Regions from separate parts of the Paenibacillus sp. FSL R5-0713 genome, predicted to be linked through region 4. Evidence: a T-box and tRNA genes for the amino acid it is inferred to sense, from the RefSeq annotation. Region 4 holds a T-box; the other regions hold tRNA genes.
The links. A T-box is a leader RNA that pairs with one kind of tRNA and senses whether it is charged. The one in region 4 lies ahead of leuS (leucine--tRNA ligase), so its partner is inferred to be a tRNA-Leu.
Positions count from the first base shown of each region.

Region 1: it has a tRNA-Leu gene. The T-box ahead of leuS (leucine--tRNA ligase) is inferred to sense a tRNA for this amino acid. The anticodon was not compared.
Region 2: it has a tRNA-Leu gene. The T-box ahead of leuS (leucine--tRNA ligase) is inferred to sense a tRNA for this amino acid. The anticodon was not compared.
Region 3: it has a tRNA-Leu gene. The T-box ahead of leuS (leucine--tRNA ligase) is inferred to sense a tRNA for this amino acid. The anticodon was not compared.

Region 1 is NZ_CP150229.1:1,590,533-1,595,896, forward strand. Features, by position in the region: gene urtD (urea ABC transporter ATP-binding protein UrtD) at 1-126, shown strand, start outside; gene urtE (urea ABC transporter ATP-binding subunit UrtE) at 104-799, shown strand; gene MKZ12_RS06970 (hypothetical protein) at 829-1,464, opposite strand; gene MKZ12_RS06975 (XRE family transcriptional regulator) at 1,492-1,701, opposite strand; gene MKZ12_RS06980 (urease accessory UreF family protein) at 1,972-2,673, opposite strand; tRNA gene MKZ12_RS06985 (tRNA-Leu) at 3,118-3,200, shown strand; gene MKZ12_RS06990 (glutathione peroxidase) at 3,348-3,827, opposite strand; cyclic di-AMP (ydaO/yuaA leader) riboswitch at 4,199-4,374, shown strand; gene MKZ12_RS06995 (hypothetical protein) at 4,490-4,888, shown strand; gene MKZ12_RS07000 (HAD family hydrolase) at 5,218-5,364, shown strand, end outside.
Region 2 is NZ_CP150229.1:2,208,881-2,214,244, reverse strand. Features, by position in the region: gene MKZ12_RS10115 (helix-turn-helix transcriptional regulator) at 167-763, shown strand; gene MKZ12_RS10110 (sn-glycerol-1-phosphate dehydrogenase) at 991-2,139, opposite strand; gene MKZ12_RS10105 (hypothetical protein) at 2,298-2,483, shown strand; tRNA gene MKZ12_RS10100 (tRNA-Leu) at 2,585-2,669, opposite strand; gene MKZ12_RS10095 (Gfo/Idh/MocA family oxidoreductase) at 2,892-3,884, shown strand; gene MKZ12_RS10090 (DoxX family protein) at 3,940-4,335, shown strand; gene MKZ12_RS10085 (helix-turn-helix domain-containing protein) at 4,558-4,920, shown strand; gene MKZ12_RS10080 (sensor domain-containing diguanylate cyclase) at 4,967-5,364, opposite strand, start outside.
Region 3 is NZ_CP150229.1:2,296,316-2,301,679, forward strand. Features, by position in the region: gene MKZ12_RS10545 (C40 family peptidase) at 1-405, opposite strand, end outside; cyclic di-AMP (ydaO/yuaA leader) riboswitch at 411-542, opposite strand; gene pelA (pectate lyase) at 961-1,923, shown strand; tRNA gene MKZ12_RS10555 (tRNA-Leu) at 2,087-2,171, shown strand; gene MKZ12_RS10560 (carbohydrate-binding protein) at 2,263-3,948, opposite strand; gene MKZ12_RS10565 (divergent polysaccharide deacetylase family protein) at 4,362-5,201, shown strand; gene MKZ12_RS10570 (N-acetylmuramoyl-L-alanine amidase) at 5,176-5,364, opposite strand, start outside.
Region 4 is NZ_CP150229.1:4,779,718-4,785,081, forward strand. Features, by position in the region: gene comER (late competence protein ComER) at 1-381, shown strand, start outside; gene leuS (leucine--tRNA ligase) at 362-2,806, opposite strand; T-box leader at 2,884-3,153, opposite strand; gene MKZ12_RS21325 (aminoglycoside phosphotransferase family protein) at 3,264-4,220, opposite strand; gene MKZ12_RS21330 (class I SAM-dependent methyltransferase) at 4,435-5,205, opposite strand; gene MKZ12_RS21335 (S1-like domain-containing RNA-binding protein) at 5,337-5,364, opposite strand, start outside.

The sequences.
Region 1 (5,364 bases), 3.2 Mb from region 4:
ACGGTAATGCATGAAGGGAAACTGCTGAAGGAAGGTACAATGGCGGAGGTGCAGGCAGACCCGAAAGTGGCAGAAGTGTACCTAGGCAAAAGGAGGGATGACCATGCTGTCGCTGCAACGAATTGAATCCGGCTACGGGGAGAGCAATGTGCTCCGCGGTGTGAACCTTGACGTACAGCCTGGACAGGTGGTGTGTCTGATGGGGCGTAACGGTGTGGGTAAAACCACGTTGATGAAAACATTAATGGGGCTGCTCAAAACACGCAAGGGCAGTATTCAGTGGCAAAATCAGGAGTTATGCACCTTGGACACAGCCAAGCGGGCAAGGGCAGGGATCGGTTATGTACCTCAAGGGCGGGAGATTTTCCCGCAGCTTACGGTGAAAGAAAACCTGTTGCTTGGTCTGGAGACAAGTGCTCCGGGATTAAAAACGTTCCCGGAGGATGTGCTTGCGATGTTCCCGGTGCTTGCTACGATGTATGGACGGCAGGGCGGGGATCTGAGTGGTGGACAGCAGCAACAATTGGCATTCGCCCGGGCATTGGCTTCACGTCCGGGGTTGTTACTGCTTGATGAGCCGACAGAAGGCATCCAGCCTTCTATCGTGGAGGACATTCGGCAGGTTATTCTGCAGCTCAAGGCGAAGGGAGACCTCTCTGTTCTGCTGGTGGAGCAAAGTATTGATTTTGTAAGGAGTGCCGCCGATTATATCTATATCATGGACAAAGGCACCATCACCCTGCATGGGACACCGCAGGAACTGGATATGTCGCAGTTTGAACATCATCTGTCCGTGTAGTGTTAATTAGCGTGTTGAGTAGTTAGGTTTCAGGAACGCTTGTCCAGGATATTCGAGTATTTCGGATATAACCGCCGGATGCATTCAGGACAGATATCATGGGTGAATTCGGCGTGGGTATGCTTCTCCAGATAATTCTCAACGGAGGTCCACTGTTCCTCTTCGTCCTTGATTTGTTTGCAGACAGCGCAAATAGGCAGCAGTCCACGCAATGTGCGCACTTCAGACAATGCCTTCTTCAATTGGTGTTCTGTCTTCCTCTGTTCGGTAATATCCATGTGTGCAATCAAAGCTAGATCGGTATCCAGAATTGTATTCGTGTGAGACAGAGGGGTGAGTTCCACGCGAAACCACCTCTCTTCGTTGTATACAGTATACACGCAGATATCATATGTATGATTTCGATTAAAGGGTATTCCGCGTTCTTTCAAATTCTGTGCGACAAGTGCCGTGTTTGTGTTCTTGCTTCGTATTGCCCAGGCTTCCGTCAGATGCAGGTAATGTGCATGATTAATATTCGCATCCGGGTATGGTGGTGATTGGCCGAGCCCCTGTTGCCAGGCGCGGTTACAACTGTGAATGATCCAATTATGATCAACGATGATGAGTTGGTGACGTATGGACTGGAACGACAGTCTCTCCAGATCGGATGTAACATGTCTCATGGATGGGACCCTCCTTTGACAGAAATCTTATCTCAGTTCATCTGGAATATCCAAAATATCAGCGACCATGTGCCTGAATCGGGTTGCTTTGCGTGTGCCGTGAATGAGATTGGATAAACGGTAGGGTGGGATGCCGTGCTGTTCGCAAAAGGCCTTCTGGTCCATTTGTAGTTCGGTTAGCCGTCGTTTGATGGCCCATCCGAACGGAGTGACTGGTTTTTTCTTGTTCTTGTTCAAAAGGGTTCACCCCTGGTTAGAATGTAGTATTCAGTCGCCCTTTCTTCATGTAGAATATATAGAAATGCGAGCTGTATATTTCATTATATACGTAAATCCGTCATCTAACAATTAAAAAAGACGGAAAAAAGTGTATTTTGTGATGTTAAATGGCGTAAATACGTTAAATAAACAAATAAAATGACAAAAAACACGTCGGCAAGGAGGTTGCCGGCGTGTTTTTTAGTTTGTTTGATGAAGGGAAGGGGGCGGGTTTGTGGAGCAAGAGGACTAGGCTCTGTAGGCATGAAGTCCAGCTCCAAGCATATGGAAACTGGGGAAAAATGATTTCATGGACATCGAGGTTGGCTGTGCCAGTCCATCCGCAGCCGAGGCGCTTACGGTATTCCATTCAGTCTCCAGATCTGTGGCCAGGCGTACCATCAGATCTTTGGTTATATCGTTATTCAGGGGAATGACTTTGGAGGCTTCGGTTATGCAGGCATTCATGGCTGAATGCAGGTAACCAAGGACCGCTTCCTCGACCGGGATGTCGAGGTGGTGGTTAATCCAGGCGTGAACAGTGGAGAGGCAGCCAACCGAATCATATTTGGCGAAGATCTGTTCGAGCTGGCTAAAATCAATCCAGGGGTGCAGAGCGCGTGCCAGTCTGATCAATCGTTTTCCCATGGCGGCAGCTTGTTCTCTGAGATCTCCAGGAGTTCGCTGAACATGGACCAGTTTATCGATCAGAGCTATCCGCCATGTATCCTTGTGATCTGCTGCGGTATAGATGCCTTTGATGGCCATGCCTTCAAGACGAACAATGCTGGGATGCAACTGACAACGCATGAATGATTCGAGATCTTCAGCATTACGAATGGTACCCTCCCTGATATGGATATCCATGCCGAAGGAATGGGTAAACCCTCCAACCTGAATAGAGGAATCAAGCAGTTTGACATAATCGAGCAGCTTATTCCCACGGTTCACAATCATTCGCCTCCTGTGTTCGTTAAATGTCATGTTAAATGACATTTATATTCCTTTTTGCTAACTTTATGTTTGAAAATCCGAATTATATGATAGTTATCATCCCATAAACGTCCGCTTTTTGTCAATAGTATCCGTTAAATTTAATGAATAGATTCTGATATTTAATATTTGTGTCATTTTATATAACTTATTATGTTATTTATGTGACGAAGTGCAGGGAGGACTATATATAAGAAAGGACTATATATAAATGAATCAACAAGATCGGCTCTTACCGAAAAAGAGGGGATCAAATCTAATAATATGCACTTCATGGGTAAACATGACGAGAATATGCGTTTTTTGAGGAAAATGCCTAGCTAAAAAAGAAGGTTTAAAAAATACTTTACTTTTATTTCAGAACCCTGTATAATCAATTCTGTTGCCGATTATTTACGACATGCGGTCGTGGTGGAATGGCAGACACGCTATCTTGAGGGGGTAGTGGGCGTATGCCCGTGGAGGTTCGAGTCCTCTCGACCGCATCATATGAACGATGAAGAAGAAGCTTTCCATTAATGGAAAGCTTCTTTTTTTGCCTTTTTGAACAGTCTGGTACCAGAAGTTGAAAAAAGGCCATCCATTACCGGGGGTAATGGTGCTCTACCTTCCGGCTAAGGGTGGCCGATGTACTATTTTTGCAGTAAGTTCTTGATATCTTCTTCAATCTTGTCAGGTGTTGTTTTGGGAGCATAACGTTTAACTACCTGTCCGTTCTGATCCACAAGGAATTTGGTGAAATTCCATTTGATTGCTTTGGAGCCGAGCAGGCCGGGTGCTTCTTTGCTAAGGTGTTGGAAGAGCGGGTGAGCACTTGAGCCATTCACATCAATTTTCTCAAACATAGGGAAGCTCACGCCATAATTCATCTGACAGAACTCCGCGATATCGTCGGAAGAACCTTTTTCCTGGGCAAACTGGTTGCTTGGAAATCCAAGGACTTCAAATGGCGCATCCTGGAACTTGTCTTGCAGTTCTTGCAGACCTTTGAATTGAGGTGTAAGTCCGCATGAGCTTGCCGTATTCACAATCAGTAACACTTTATCACGGTAGTCGGACATTTCAACTTCTTGACCGCGAAGGGTATTCACTTTGTAATCGTAGACTGTCATCTCAATCGCCTCCATGATATCATCTGATACCTTTCATTATATTGGTTACAATTAAATAATGCAAAACTAATATGATGTTAAAAGAATCAAAACTGGCAAGTTGTGCAGAATGCGTGAATGAATTGCGAAGTGATTTACGCCAGAGTGAGAATTAGATAGCCTTGACGAGGTGGATAGCGTATAACCGTATTGTAAGCGTTATTATATATGAATAATGGCGAAAATCTGCCGATTCGGTGATCTGTCCGGACTTTACACTGCCATGGCACGGGTGTATGATTCATATCGTAATTTCAATTTAAAACTAAATTGTACCTGAAAAACGAAACAAACGATAATATCGCTCGATCTTAACTTAAGATATACGAACGATGTTTTAATCGCTGAGTTTCCATTCATTCATGAATGGGAAACGGGGGAACCAACGGAATGCGCTGTCCAGGACAGTAGGCATTCAAGGGGTGAATTTTCCGGTGACAGCCGGAAATAGGGCGACTCTCGCGCCCGAATCCGTCAGCTAACCTCGTAAGCGTTAAAGGGAGAGGCAACAAGCCGTACGCTGGTTCATGGCGTTTTCGCCATGGATTCTTTAAGAAGCGTTCGGGAGGCCTTGGTCCCCCACGCTTCTTTTTTGTTGTCTTTTCACGCCAAGGGAGGAACGAATGATGGATACTGAGATGATCTTAGTGACTGCTCCTAATGAAGCAGGACGCAAATTTATCAAATTGCTGATGTACAAAAAAATGCCGTTTGCCGTTCTAACCAACAGTGCAGGGGAAGAGCGCAGACTCCGTAGAATCGGAGTAGAACATGTCATTCGCATGAATACGGCTGCAGCTCAAAAATGGTTTTTGCCGCAGGCAAGCGTTGGTAACGTGTTTATTTTCGAGAACAGCCTGAATCTGACCTGTCGTTATTTACAGATCTGTCGATCGTGGACATCAAAATCCCTATGCGTCATTACGGAGCAAAGCCATCCGAAGGGGATCTATCGGGGAATGGGTGCAGACCGGATTGTATATTCACTCAATGGGGAAGTCGGCTTTCTCCTCAATGGGTAATGTCATAGCTTGAGATTGCTCAGGTGTAAGGTGCCTGTTATAATTGAATGTATCGATAAACGGAAATTTGAGGAGACTCGTGCATGATGGTGAGTCTTCTTTTTTATGGTTTTAAAGGTAGTTCAAAAAGTCCGCTTTTGATTACGAAGGATGCCTAGCGGCATCATCAGCATCGAATATGAAATTCAGCCGAAATGTCCGTTGCTCACGTAGTTTTCCCTACGCTCCGCTACTCCATTTCTAGCTTCATTCCATCTTCTCGATACTGAAAACCAGACTTTTTGAACACGAACTTTTAGATTGCCTGTGGCTTACAAGGAGGAATTGGCGTGCCGGATGTGGGTGGATTGAAGTGGTTGTTTTTTGATGTTGGAGATACGCTAGTGGATGAATGGGACCCCGTTGATGATATTATCGGACAGTTCGTTCGCGAAGCCGGTGCTTTGGGGTATCCGGTGAAGATTGAGGCGGTACGT
Region 2 (5,364 bases), 2.6 Mb from region 4:
CATTGTAATCTAGGAATATACTAGGATGTGAATTGCGTATGGTCTAGTTCGTAGTTCCCTCTTTATCAGGAATTGACGCATTGACGCATTTGAAACAGGTAAACCCGGCACTTGAAAGTACCCCGTTGTTTATTGTAGTATTTGGTTAAAAAAAATCGGAGGAAATATGCCTAATCAACCAGAACAACATTCCATCCAGGCGTGGTCTCTGATCAACCGTAAATACTTGGGAAAAGGCGTCCGTGTTAAACGATTCCGAAAACCGACACGCTGTCAAATCCGTAATCGTGTTCTTCTCGCCGTGCTGATGGCCAATGATATCAAATTGTCCCAGCTCGCAGAAGACCTTTCCATCTCTTCACGCAGTGTCAGTGCGTGGGTATATGAAGGACGGATACCCGGCAGTACCAATTTGGACAAGACCTGCCAATTGCTCGGCTATCCCCGCCACATTCTTTTTAATGAGGAAGTTGTGCGTAATAGCCCTGTCATATGTCAACCCGAGTCATCTCGCTTCATGAAGCGTACAGTGACCCGTTCTCCGGTTAGTAACCGTATCTTGACAGGCTTGTGTATGGTCCATGATTTGTCGGTGACAGATGTCAGCCACTGGATCGGGGTTCATCCCGGCACTTTCCGCAAATGGCTGCATCAGGGAACACTGCCTTCCGCTGCGTTTCAGGAACAAGCGGAGCAATTTTTCCGCATCCCGAAAACTATTTTGTTCGCAGATGTCATCTTGAAAGATCGTCGCAACAACTAAATAAGCGAACAACCAAAAGGCTCTGATCTCCTCCCAGGAGGCCAGAGCCTTTTTAAAATGAAACATCCCCCTCTTCTCTCCCGACCTTGAAGCAGCCTTGCTGGCACTTACGCCAACACCGTCAGGTGATCCCCTTCACGGCTTTCTAATCCAAACCAAGGCCATTTCAGCCCACTAGAAGCCAATACTATGCAATCTCGGAGACCATACATCCTTAGAAATAACCCTTACCTCGTTTTTAACACTTCATTGATATATTTCAATCCGGTATATCGAGGACGAAGCGTATGCGCTGTGGTAAACGCATGTTCCACCATCTCCGGGGTTACACCAAGTTGTTCAGTAGTCACAGGTCCACCTACTTGCTCCAACCATGCGATGAGCTGAGCAGCCTCCGGTAATTGGTTATATATCGCAAATACTGGTTCACCCGAAGTTTGTGCAAGTTCTTTATATCTCACCGTAAGCAATGCACAGGCCACCCCAACTTTGGCACCATGCAGAACCGGTCTTTCTCCAGCCTGCATCAGTTCCATCTCCAAGATGTGAGACAGGTGATGCTCACCCCCGGATGCCGGGCGGGAATGGTCAATGATCAGCATGGAGATGCCAGAAATAATTAATGCATCCATTAATGCAGCTACTCCCTCTGCTCGCCCCTCCGCAATAGCTTGTACCTGATTAATGCAGGAATTCAGCGCTTCTTCTGTCATCCGATAAGCGACCGGACAGAACGGTTCTCCTCCCAGATCACGAGAAACAATCCAGTCTGCAAGGGAAGTATATTTGCCCAGCATATCTCCGAATCCAGCAGCCGTCATCTCTTGGGGAGCTTGCTCCAAAATATTCATATCCGCAAAGATCGCCTCAGGCGGAACAGCCTGAAATGTCTGTTTGATGCCGCTTACAATTAAGGGCGCACCTGCAGAGGTAAACCCATCCACTGAAGCCGCTGTCGGTATCGACAGAAAGGGCTTGTTCATTTTGGAACATACAAATCGCACCAGATCATGAATGGTACCTGAGCCCACCGCAATGACAGCCTGGCTTTCCAATTTCACACCCAACATGACCTGCACAATAGCTGCTTCATCCGCAATAACATCACCCGTACGATTCTCCGGCAGAGCGATCTCATCCACATGCATTCCCGCTTCCCGAATACTGTTCAGCACATCAGATCCGGCAGCACGAAACGTATGTCGATCATAAACAACCGTCACATGGCGGTACCCTTGTTCAGACAAATAACGAGGTAACCTCTGAATGGCCCCAGCTTCCAAATGAATGAGCATATCTACCACTCGGTGTTGATGACCACAAGCGCACTGCTGTGCTTCCTCATTCCACGCTGCAATTCGTTCGTTCATATTCATTCGCTCTTACCCTCCCATATGAGATATCATGCATAATTAACGTGTTAAAACCGCAAGATAAAAAAGGAAATAAAATGTGATGATTTTCCTGATCACACTTTACTTCCTGTTCCCCATATTTGCAAATCCATATCTCACATGTCCAAGTAGGTGAATTAATGAAATTAACCAACGAATTAGGAATATCGCTCGGATTTCTCGCCGGAACCACCTTTGGCAGCGGTATCGCTTTTTTGTTTCGTCTCCAGTCCGTTGAGGTTATTGCCAGTGTTACACTGTTTGGAATAGCTGGAGCTATCACCGGACTCATTATGGCAGTCATTCTGCGGCAACGTCAGCATTAGAGTGCCAACAGCGAAATACCGAATTCACAATGTTATTGTAAAAATAAAAGAAAGGTTCGTGAATTGCTCTAAAGCAACTCGCGAACCTTTCTTTGGTTTGATGCGGTCGAGAGGACTCGAACCTCCACGGGGGGTTAGCCCACACGGACCTGAACCGTGCGCGTCTGCCAATTCCGCCACGACCGCATATTATGTATCTCCTCATCCATGGATGAAAAGCGTTCCGGTGAAGCAATTCCTTGTTTTACCGTAATTCAGAGTATACATGCTCCAAAATAATAATGCAACTTCTTTTTATCCATTCAGAAAAAGGACATATGTCCTTTTTTATCAACGTCAAACACCCTATCGTATTATCAAGCAAACAAACCACCAATACGAATGATACATTGAAGGAGAGATCTCATTATGAAAACAACCCATCTGTGCTTTATCGGTGCCGGGTTTCATGCATCCACGAATATATATCCTTCTGTCGTTGAATGCGGAGCGCAGATCCAGGCCATTGCCACTCGCAGTATGGAACGATCTGAAGCAGCTCTGCTGAGATTTGGGAGCAATGGCAAAGCGTATGATAACGCTCAGCTTATGTTACAGCAGGAAACTTGTCATGGAGTCGTTGTGGTCGCCCAGCCTATGGATCAGACTGCTCTTGTCCTTGAATGCATTCAGGCTGGCAAAAATGTATACGTGGACAAGCCGCTTGGATGGAACGCTGCGGAAGCCTCCACTGTAGCCGAAGCTGCCGAGCAGGCTGGCGTCGTTGTCATGGTTGGTTTTATGAAGCGTTATGCTCCGGTCTACTTGAAGTTAAAAGAACTCATTAATGGTGGATCGCTAGGTAAAGTGCGTTCGTTTCAGATGAAATTCGCTGTAGACAGCACCCCGTTTTGCAAGGATGAGGAGCAGTTCATCAAACTCGCTGCCATTCATATGATCGATCTGATGCGCTACTTATTCGGAGAAGCTATACGTGTTACAGGCACAACCGTGAAGGATGGGGAGCACATTAATCAAAGCATTTCCCTTGTATTCGAAAATAACGTGGTAGGCAGTGCTTATTTTACCGGCATGAGTGCCTGGTCACGGGAGAGTGAAAGTGTACTCGTCACCTTCGATCACGGATTTGCGTCAGCTGAAGAGATCAACACTCTTACTGTCCATCAATCCCGAAGCTCGACAAGCCTTCCCTGGAAATCTCTCGAGGAGCAAGATACCGTATATACCCCTTCCGGATCTCCCATGTCAGGAGCTTATCGCGACCTTTATCTACGCGGTTTCGTTGGTGAGATGGCGCACTTCATCACGTGCTGCCAGAACCAGACAGTCCCACATTCCAGCGCCAAGGATAATATTGCAACAATGGCTCTATGTGACTCCATTCTATCATCACTGAAGTAGCATATACACACTCATTATCATACTTCAACACATTCAGAGAAGAGGAAATCATCTCATGTTGGACACGGGTCTACTCATCATTCGTCTCGTTATCGGTTTTATTATGATCGGACATGCCTGTAAGAAACTGTTTGGCTGGTTTGGGGGTGAGGGTGTATCAGGGACGGCTGAATTTTTCGGAGCGATTGGCCTGAAACCCGCTAGAGCGTTGGCCGTGTGCGCAGGACTTGCTGAATTAATTGGTGGATTCCTGTTTGGAGTCGGTCTATGGATTATCGTTGGAGCCATTCTACTCATGCTTCCGATGGTTGTAGCCATAGCCAAGGTTCACGCAGATAAAGGTCTATGGAATCTGAACGGAGGATTCGAATATAACCTGGTGATGATTGGATCATTACTTGGTGTTGCTCTCGCTGGAGCTGGTGCATATTCCCTCGATGCCCTGATATAGTGTACAAAATTCATCCCATTTATTGAGCCTCCATGTTTCGCAAGACGAAACGGGGGCTCTTTTTTTCTTACAGACATCATCACATCTGCCTGCGCCTAGGATTAGGGTTTATAATCTGCATAATAAGTGATATGCTCTTTCATGAACTATACGTACGATATGTAATGTAATCACCCAAATGGATACCATAGATTATCACCGTAAAGTGGAGGTGCACTAATAATGAAAAAAGATGCAACCAAGCCATGTCCAACGCCATACGGCTGTTCCGTGGAAGTTACTCTTAGTGTGATTGGAGGCAAATGGAAAGGTGCCATTTTGTATCACTTATTCTCTGGTCCTCTGAGATTCAATGAGCTTCGCAAATTGTTTCCTGACATCACCCAGCGTATGCTCACCCTACAACTTCGAGAGTTGGAAAGCAGCGGAATTGTTCATCGTGAAATCTACCCCCAAATCCCACCAAAAGTGGAGTACTCGCTCACAGCATTTGGTGAAACGCTACGACCAATTATCTTCAGCATGCGAGATTGGGGAGAAACGTATACCAATGAGGTGCTAGCCAGATCCTCACAAGAGGTATAGAAAACAAAAGAAGCTGTCCCTTGTTCTTAGGGAACAGCTTCTTTATTTATTTGATAACCGTCTGGATCGTAACCGTACGATTACGCCCCTCTTCCTTCGCTTGATACAATGCATTATCGGCCAAGTGAAACAGTTCTGTGGATGTTGTGGAGTGCTTCGGATATTCAGCAATACCAGCCGAGATGGTTACGGAACGATCAATAGGCAATATGCTTTCTTCGACCGTTATTCTGATCCGTTCAGCAATCTCAAAAGCCACGTTAGACTCGGAATTCCTTAACAAGACTACAAATTCCTCTCCACCAAAACGAGCACAGACATCTTCCGTGCGAACAGACAATTGAATGATGTTGGCAATGTGTTTCAGCACTTCATCCCCAGCATGATGCCCGAATGTATCATTAATGGACTTGAAGCGGTCAATATCCAGAACAATTATGGAGA
Region 3 (5,364 bases), 2.5 Mb from region 4:
GTAACGATCATTGAAATAAGGATTGCTCATTTTGGTGATGCTTACCCCTTTGCTGCTGGATGCATGTGCAAATTGTCCGCCGCCGATATAAACACCTGTATGTGAAATGCCTTTGCCTGTTGTGTTAAAGAACACCAGATCACCTGTCCGAACATTGCTCTTGGCTACTGGAGTACCTGCTTTGGCTTGCTGTTGCGAAGTACGTGGCAATTCAATGCTGTATTTATTGAAAATATATCTCATAAACCCGGAACAGTCGAACCCGGCCAGAGTCGTGCCACCCCACTTGTAAGGAATACCTGTCATGTTGTTCACTACGGAGTTAATACTGCTTGCCTCTGTGCTTGTTGCCCCGGATGTAAATAGTACAGCCGCTCCAAAAATGGAGATAATCAGTTTTTTCAAAATCAATGTTCTCCCTTCGATGCCTACGGAGTTAGCTAAGGGTTCGGTAGAAGGTTCCCTATATTTCCTATGTATAAGAATAATTCACCCAAAATGGTTCCCCCGTTTTCAAACCTGAAACTCGGCAATGAATAATTAAGTTTTTGTAACTATTTGAAACTATATTGCATAAATGCGTAATTGTCAAACCCTTTTAAACCCCTTCGTAATACCTCAATGTTAGCGGAATTAACGATTTTATATGAAAGAAGGCGTCAAGTTTGGGTATCATTGATGACAAAAACGTCATTATTGATTCGTTTGAGACGAAATTGGATAAATAAATAAGTTTGTCATGAGTTAAAAGAACTATCCGTTATGTAGAATTTGAGAGATTATATTCATTAAGTTGCATATATTGACAATAATTGATTTTTTGCATATCATCTGATTATCCAATCCACATATTGGATAAAAATAGATTTTATTATGTTATATATTTAAATTAAGGAGGTTTAAGGACGGGCGTTATAGGTAAGGTAGAATTGTGGATGTTATTACAATGAACATGGGAGAGTGTTACATTTGAAAGCAAAGAAAATAATTACTTTTGTCCTGGCATGCGCTATGGTGTTCTCAACAGTTGGAATCGCAGTTCTCCCTGTAGGGACGGTATCTGCTGCTGATGCATCGGGTACTACAGCGAGTATTTCAGATATTTTGAAGAACCAACTGCCGGATGGAGGTTGGAGAAAAGATTATAAACAAACAAGTGGAGAGTGGGCGAAGTCCACGATTGACAACAAGGCTACATATTCAGAAATTAGAAGATTGGCGAAGGAATTTAAAAAGACGAATGATCCACGCTACTCCACAGCTGCAATTAAAGGAATCAACTTTTTGATCAATATGCAGTATTCAAACGGCGGATGGCCACAAGTCTACCAAAGCTCTGGATATCACAAGCATATTACCTACAATGATGATGCAATGATTAATGTAATGATCATGCTCGATGAAGTAGCAACACGCAAAGGTGATTTCTCATTTATCGACAGTACACTTGCTAATCGCAGTAAAAATTCAGTTGCCAAAGGTGTGGAGGCGATTCTGAATACTCAGGTCGTCTCAGGCGGGAAGCTTACAGCATGGGGACAACAACATGATTCCAGTTCCCTTAAACCAGCGAGCGCAAGAATCTACGAAGTACCATCGCTGACAGCTGGAGAGAGTGTAACGATTGTTAAATTTCTGAAAACAAGGCCTGCTACCGCTAAAATTACCGCATCCATTAAAGGAGCAGAGGACTGGTTTAACAAGGTGAAAATTACGGGTTACAAGTATGAAAGGGCAAATGGTGATAGCAAGATTATCGCTGATTCCAAAGCAGCACCGATCTGGGCACGCTTCTATGAAATAGGAACGGATAGACCCATTTTCATTGGACGAGACGGGGTAGTTAAATACAAATTGAGTGACATTGATAAAGAAAGAAGAGGCGGTTATGCCTGGTATGGCAATTGGCCTTCCAAGCTGTAGTATGACTCCTTTTTGATGAACCAAATGATTAGTTGAAGGTAAAGCCCGAATGGACAAGCATGTCTGGTTCGGGCTTTCATGTTATTATTTTCAGTGTTGACATGATAGATTGGGCATGATATATTATTTCTTGTCGCCGAGATTAATCACGGAGATATAATATGCGGTCGTGGCGGAATTGGCAGACGCGCACGGTTCAGGTCCGTGTGGGCTAACCCCCCGTGGAGGTTCGAGTCCTCTCGACCGCATCGAATAAAAAGACTCCTCAAGCTAACGCATGAGGAGTCTTTTTTGTTTGCATTTTTTGATATTATCCTAACATCAACCATACGGAATGTTTTATTGTGCTGCGGTAACATTAATGCTGTCAATATTCGGTCCTTCCGTTCCCGTTGTAACCACTTTCAAGGTATTGGTCCCGGTGTTCATGGGAACTTGTATTGTTTTTTCAACCCAAGTGGACCAGCTTCCCGTTGCTGGAAAGGGCTCATTGCTGATAACTTTGGTTCCGTTAACAAAAATGTCGAGGTTACGTGTTCCACTTTCCAGCGCATAACGAAACTTTACATTTTTGGTGCCAGTAATCGTATTGTTAATAGCGTTCCATTGAATGGCTGAACCAGTCATTGCATTGAAGTTGACATACCCGGAGCCTGTGTAACCGGGGTAGATCGTTTCAATGGCAGCTTCCGTAAGTGTTGTTCCGGTCTCTGCTTCATAAGTAGTGCCGCTGCCTGTATTTCCGCCGTTATTCCCACCAGTAATGTTGGCAACAAATGTTGTTACGCTCTGAGCGGGGAGTTGTGCGGTGAAGGCTCCATTGGATACGGTAAGCGAGGCCCCGCTTGCCAGGTTGCGACTGCTGTCCGTAACCCATGAGGACACCGTGGAGGCATTACCATTCTGCAGAACGAATTTTTGGCTTGTGGCCGAAGTTCCACGGTTAATTGCCACGACGACTACTTTATTATCCCCTTTATAGGCTGAGACAAATGTGTTCGTATCCGGATTTTTCGTTGCATCGACTCGCAGGTAGCCAGGACGTACAAATTTGGAGAAATGGGCCATATTATATCCGCGTTTGCTTATGGTACCATCTTCTTTCATCGGACCATACTGTCTGCGGATGTACCACCACACATAGGCCTGGAAATCACCTTCCACCATGGCATTGTGCATGTGATAGGAAACCTCCAGTGCTTCAGGCCAGCGGTCTGCTGAGTTGTTGTCACTGTTTGGAACATACACCTCAGTCATCCACAGTTCTTTACCGGCTCCTTTTTGCTTAAAGAGAGGGTAGGCAAAATTCGAAATCTGGGTTCCGTACGTGTGTGCTCCCAGAATGTCCATGTTGGCAAGTGCCTGCGGATCATTCAGGATTGGATCGGATATGTTCTTTAAGTACTGGAAGGATTCAGGTGCCATGACTTTGGTACCTTGAATGGACCCGGCATTTTCTTTCATGAAACGAAGAATTTCTTGTGGAGTCCACCAGGTCCAGTCATGCGCGTAATCCGGTTCATTTTGCACAGAAATGGCATACAGATCTACGCCGTTATTTTTCATATAGGTTACAAAGTCATTCAGATGTTGCGCATATGCGGCATATTTGTCGTATTTCAAACGTTTGGCATTGGTATCTCCATTACGGTTGAACGTTTCCACCATGCTGCTCGGAGGATTCCATGGGGAGGCGAATACGATAGCTCCCTTCTCAATAGCCCGTTTCGCTGTGGCAACTTCACGATACCAGTTATTGGAATCTGGATCGACGTAGATCCTCAGAATTGAAAAGCCTAACTGATTCTGGTCATTACCAAAAGCAGTCTCACGTTGAGCGGGAGTCAGATCACCAATCCAGGCGGGAAGGTTAATACCGCCAAAGCCCTTGATCAGTTGTTTTTCCGAGGATAAATTAATATTGGCATCACTTGCCGCCGAAACTTGTGTCGGGGTTAACATCAGGGGTAGTGCTGTTAAACAGGCCAATAAAACATTGATCGTTTTTTTGAATTTGAATTTCACTACTTTCATCCTCCTCGATAATGGTAAATGGTTAGTTAGAAAAACCGTGACCAGGGAAATAAAAAGAGCTGATAGTCTGGCATTTATTTTATGTAAACCCTTTCAAAACCCCCTTCCAAAAAGTATAGGAAAGAAATGAAACACATTAACTTCTTTCATTTGTTGATTCTACTAAATAATTGCCAAACTGAAAACCTGACAAATTACAGTATTTTTTCTAATTAATCTCTTTTTTTAGCACTTCAATGACATTTCTTGTCTGATTGTAAAGGTGAAAACGGGGAGATGGCGTGGTTCCCTGAAGATACAGGTCTCCAGTGGTGGGGATATTGTGATTAAGGAAGGCATTGGCTTACATATTCCCCCCTTCATTATCAAACAATGAAATCACAGAAACTTACGGGGAGGGAGTCATGATGATGGAAAATAGAAAGCATTTTCGATTCATTGCAGGTTGCATGGTATTGTTGATAGTAATTTGCGCAGGGATATCGGCAGGAGGGCCAACAGCGGCAGCTTCAGAGTCCACATCGAATCATAAACGATTAGCGATTATCATCGATGATGTTGGTAACGACATGAAAGGTACCGCAGAGATCTTGGCAATGCCAATTAAACTTACGGTAGCAGTCATGCCTTTTTTGCCAACAACGAAGAAAGATGCGATAGCTGCACATGAAAAGGGGATGGATGTGATTGTGCACATGCCCATGGAACCCAAGAAAGGAAGACCTGAATGGCTGGGCCCGGGTGCAATCACATCCAATCTGACAGATGCGGAAGTCCGCTCACGCGTGGAAAAAGCGATTGATGATGTGCCCTACGCAATTGGCATGAACAATCATATGGGTTCCAAAATTACTTCGGACAAACGCATCATGTCCATTGTGCTCGATGTATGCAAGGAGCGGGGCCTATTCTTTGTAGACAGCCGTACGAACTTTCGCTCCGTGGTGGGGGAACTGGCCATATCCAAAAACATGCCACCTGTAGGTAATGACATTTTCCTGGATGATCAGAACTCCAAGCAACACATTCGCAAGCAAATGGATCTGGCAGCTCGTCGTGCAATCGACAAGGAGACCTGTGTTGTTATTGGTCATGTCGGACATAGCGGGATGAACACATCAGCTGTAGTTCGTGAATCCGTTTCCCGTCTGCAGGGTCAGGTTGAGTTTGTAGGTATTGGCGATCTTGTGCGCGAAGTGTGGAACTGGCACGCTACCCCTACACTACCGACAGATAATAAATAATGCCGCTCGCAATAGACTCTGCGATTCGTTTTTGCTCTGCGGGGTCACTCATTCTGGTCCGGTCTTCGGCATTGCTCAAAAATCCGGTTTCGACGATGACGGCTGGCTGCTTCACGTAATTCAATAAATAAAAGGGCTTGCCCCACACGACTCCGTGCTCCGT
Region 4 (5,364 bases):
CAAGTGGACGAAGCCTGTACACGAATCACATCCGACTTCTCCAGTTGCGGACCTGCATTCATATCGTTCTTTTTGGAACAATGGATCGAAAGTGCCGTGAAGCTGACAGGCATCAAAAGAGCAGATGCCTGCGCTCTGGCTGGCGAAATGCTTCTGGGAACAGGCAAGCTGCTTACCGAAGGAGGATACACGCCGCAAGAGCTTCAAGCTCGTGTCGCTGTACCTGGCGGTATTACCGCTCAGGCACTTGCACTGCTGAAGGTTAGTCTCGACGGTGTTTTCGACAGCCTGATCCGCACGACACATGACAAATATGATGAAGATTTGTTAAAGCTGGATGAACTATTTCGAGCCGGTGAGATTAACCGGCAACAATATTAACGAGTTTGCCTGGAACGGCAATGACCTTGCGAATGGTCTTGCCTTCCAGCGCCTGCTTAACAGGTGCCAGCTCCATCGTGAAGTCCTGCATACCCTGTGCATCCAAGTCCTTCGCGATCGTCGCACGAGTTACGATTTTACCGTTTACCTGAACAACGATTTCTACTTCCGCATCCACTGTCATGGACTCGTCATATTCCGGCCAAGCCACGTAAGAGATTCCACCTTCATGACCCAAACGACTCCACAGTTCTTCTGCCATATGCGGTGCCAGTGGTGACAGCAGTTGCACAAAGTTCTCCATCGCTTCACGAGGCAGTGTATCGGCTTTGTATGCATCGTTGATGAAGATCATCAGCTGGCTGATAGATGTGTTGAAGCGCAGATGTTCCAAATCTTCCGTCACTTTTTTGATCGTTTTGTGAGCAGTCCGCTTGAACTCATCCGTTCCACCGTCCACCGTAATCTTGTCATTGATGGCTCCTGTATCTTCGTTAATAAAGAGACGCCATACACGTGACAGGAAGCGGTGCATGCCTTCAACCCCGTTTGCATTCCACGGTTTTGTCGCTTCCAATGGTCCCATAAACATTTCGTACAGACGCAATGTATCCGCACCGAATTCATTCACAATTTCATCCGGGTTAATGACATTACCACGAGATTTACTCATTTTCTCATTGTTCGTGCCTAGGATCATACCTTGGTTCACCAGTTTGTGGAACGGCTCTTTGGTATCCACAACACCCAGATCATACAGCACTTTATGCCAGAAACGAGCATACAGCAAGTGAAGCACCGCGTGCTCCGCTCCGCCAATGTACAGATCAACAGGCAGCCACTGCTGCTGTTTCTCCTTGGAGATCAGTTCCTTGTCATTGTGAGGATCGATAAAGCGCAGGTAATACCAGCAGCTACCCGCCCATTGTGGCATGGTGTTGGTCTCACGACGCGCCTTCATTCCCGTTTCCGGATCTACCGTATTCACCCACTCCGTAACATTCGCCAGTGGTGATTCTCCAGTACCCGAAGGTTTGATCTGATCGATATCAGGCAGCAGCAGTGGAAGTTGATCCTCCGGTACGGTCTTCATCGTTCCGTCTTCCAGATGCAGAATCGGAATTGGCTCACCCCAGTAGCGCTGACGGCTGAACAGCCAATCACGCAGACGATAGGTTACTTTCCCTTGTCCTTTACCGTTCTCTTCCAACCAGGCAATCATCTTGGCAACTGCTTCTTCATTGTTCAGTCCGTTCAGGAAATCGGAATTCACATGTGCGCCATCACCGGAATATGCCTCTTGTGTAACGTCTCCACCTTGAATAACCTCAATGATATCCAGACCGAACTGCTTCGCAAATTCCCAGTCACGCGCATCATGCCCTGGAACAGCCATAACCGCACCTGTACCATAACCCGCAAGAACGTAATCAGCAATCCAGATCGGCAATTTTGCACCATTAACGGGATTGATTGCATAAGCACCAGTGAATACACCTGTTTTGTCCTTGGCCAAATCCGTACGTTCCAGATCACTCTTACGAGAAGCCTGCTCCTGATAAGCCTGAATCGCTTCACGTTGGTCATCCGTTGTAATCGCTTCTACCAATTCATGTTCCGGAGCAAGTACTGCAAAGCTCGCACCGAACAATGTGTCCGCACGGGTAGTGAATACCTTAATAACTTCCTCGCGACCTTCAATGGCAAAAACAACTTCTGCACCTGTCGATTTACCGATCCAGTTACGCTGCATATCCTTGATGCTTTCAGACCAATCCAGCTCTTCCAAGTCTTCCAACAGACGCTCTGCATACTCGGTAATTTTCAGTACCCATTGACGCATCGGTTTACGTACAACCGGATGTCCACCGCGTTCACTCTTGCCATCAATAACCTCTTCATTAGCCAGTACCGTTCCAAGTGCTTCGCACCAGTTTACTGCGACTTCGTCCACATAAGCGAGGCCCTTATTGTACAACTGGATAAATATCCATTGTGTCCATTTATAATACTCAGGGTCTGTTGTGCTGATCTCACGATCCCAGTCATAGGAGAAACCGAGTGATTTGATCTGGCGACGGAAGTTGTCAATATTGCGGAATGTAATATGCCGTGGATGTTCACCTGTATCCAATGCATGCTGCTCAGCAGGCAGACCGAAAGCATCCCAACCCATCGGATGTAATACATTGTAACCGCGCATACGTTTGTAACGGGAAACGATATCCGTTGCCGTATATCCTTCCGGGTGACCTACGTGCAGACCTGAACCGGATGGATAAGGGAACATATCCAGTGCATAAAATTTCGGTTTAGCAGGGTCCTCACCCGTTTTAAACGTTTTATTGGCATCCCAGTATTGCTGCCAACTTTTTTCCATGACTTGTGGCTGATAGCCGTGCTTCGGCTGGTTATTCTCACTCATCTATTGTTCCTCCTTCAGGTTACTCGCTTAGCTTTAATTGCAACAAAAAAACCTCAGCATCCCGTAGCGTTTGCAGCGCTAGGGACGAGAGGTTGAATTCCCGTGGTACCACCCTAGTTAGCGGACGAACGTGCTTCGTCATCCACTCCCTTTGGACCTGTAACGGCGGTTAACCGATGCGGATTTCCATTCCTGAATTCCAGCTTATACTTAGCAGATTAGACAGGATGGTGTAATCACCGCATTTCTCCAAGGCGAGTTCGCAATTTACTGTCAACCGGCTTGCACCAACCGCCGGCTCTCTGTGATGTACAGAAATCACTACTAATCCTTATCATCGAAATATGTATACAATATCGGGACCATTATATAAAAAAGCAAGCCCAAAGTCAATATTACACCTTATAATTGCCTTCTTGAAGATCACAGTTTGTATCCTTCATAACGCTGGTGCTGTTCAGGATAACCGAAATCGCTCAATTCCTTCCTCCAGGTTATGAATAGTCCAATTCACATGTTCCTGATTGTCATATTGCCGATAAGCGCACTCAATGCGCAGCACCAGATCAAAGTACAAGTCATACAGACTTCTTCTTTTTAGCTCACTTTCAGTCGTAATCGCACGCCCATAACCTTTCACAAAACCGGGTGTATAGTTAAAATGACTGAAATAATGCTCCATCAGAGGGTCTGCCCACAGTGAACGTTCAAAATCAATAATTGCTGTGATGCGACCTTTGTCTACTAGAATATTTCCATCCCATAGATCCCAGCTGACAAGAAGAGGTTCTTTTACATCGTCCAACACATCCGATTTCTCTTCAATCAAACGTCTCAATTCAGAGTGATCCATCGAAAATGTAATCCCGGCTTCTTCCCCATCGGCAAGAACGTCTTCCATCAGGTTCATAAATGCTTCTTTCCATGTGGAATAACGCTGTTTTTGCTCTGAGAAATATCCGAACTTCTCGCCCTTGATTTCATTTATTCGACGATTGTAACGCCCCAGTTGTTGTTCAACGGCTTCCTGCTCTTCCGCAGAATACTGATCCTTGACCTGATTATAGGGTGTTCCAGACATGTACTCCATGATAAAATACCGCGCTGAAGCCATGGTTAACGAATCATCATAAACCAGAACTTTGGGTACGGGAACATCCTTCAACTCGCCGATGAGACGCAGTGCCTCGACCTCAGCAATCATCAGATCCTGCTCACAGCGCATCAGATTGGTGGAAGCCGAAGGGGCAATTTTGAGTACCACTTGCTGTTGGTCACTCAATGTAATGAGATATGCATGATTGGCCCAGCCATCCACCATTTCCTTGTAGTCCTGTATACTTGCAGATAGATGCTGCTCGATTATGGCATTTATTTGTTCTGACGAGAGTCTTGTTTTATATGTACTTTCCACTTCCACACCTCACCTCGACTATTGGTTTCCATAGAAAACGCTTTCTATCCGACTATTATCGCCTCCTTTACTTTAGCTGGCAATACTTTTTGTCACGCTCTTGGGTCTTTCCAAGCATTTCTTCGCCCGATCACAGAAACATGTCAATCCATCTTTACGAGAAATAAAAAAACTGCCCCCATACAACATAAGGAACAGTTTTTATCTTTTATACTTACTTCACAGCAACGTAGAACAAGCGCTGTGCGCTGTCTCCTGCCTCTTTCCATTCAAAATCCGCATATACCTTCACATCTCTAAAACCTGCCTTGGATAACTCCAGCTTCATCCAGTCCGGGTTATATGCACGTTGGACATGAACTTCTTCAAACCGCTGATACATATCCTTGCTGCCGTCATCCACACGTGAAAAAATACTGAGATGATGCTCAATCTCACAGCGATCCTGGTCCAAATCACAAGTCCAAATATAAGATACGGAGCGCTCATCAAGCACAAAAGGCTGCTCCTCATCATAACGGATAAGCGTATTGGGATGATGCACATCAAACAAAAACGTTCCATCCGGCTTCAGCATCTCATATGTCCGCTGGAATGTTCGAACGACATCTTCTTGTTCAAGCAGATAATTGACGCAATCGCAGAATGATATCACCGAATCCACAGGTTCCGGAACTCGCCAGTCTCGCATATCCTGCTGCACCCAACGTACGCTGCCTTCCCGATACAAGCGATGACCCTGAGGCGTAGCCTCCATCTTGCTGCGCGCAACCGACAGCATATCTGCTGACAGGTCAATGCCTGTAACTTCGAAACCGGAGTTCACGAGCGGGATTGTAATAGAGCCCGTTCCACAGCCAAGTTCAGCGACACTTTTGGGCATTCCATGCTGTTCCCATGCTGTTCTTGCAAACCTTATCCAGTCCGGATAAGGCATATCTTCCATTAATTCATCGTAGACATAGGCAAATTTCCGGTAAGACATGTCAGGCACCGCACTTTCAATTTCATTTTTCAAACCTCGCTAACAAAAGAAAAAGCAGGGGTATCCGGTATTTACCCAGCCTATCCCTGCCTTCTCCGAGTTTCATATTACGAAATATTCAATCAAAAAAATTAATTGTTTTCATTCTGTTCCTTAGGA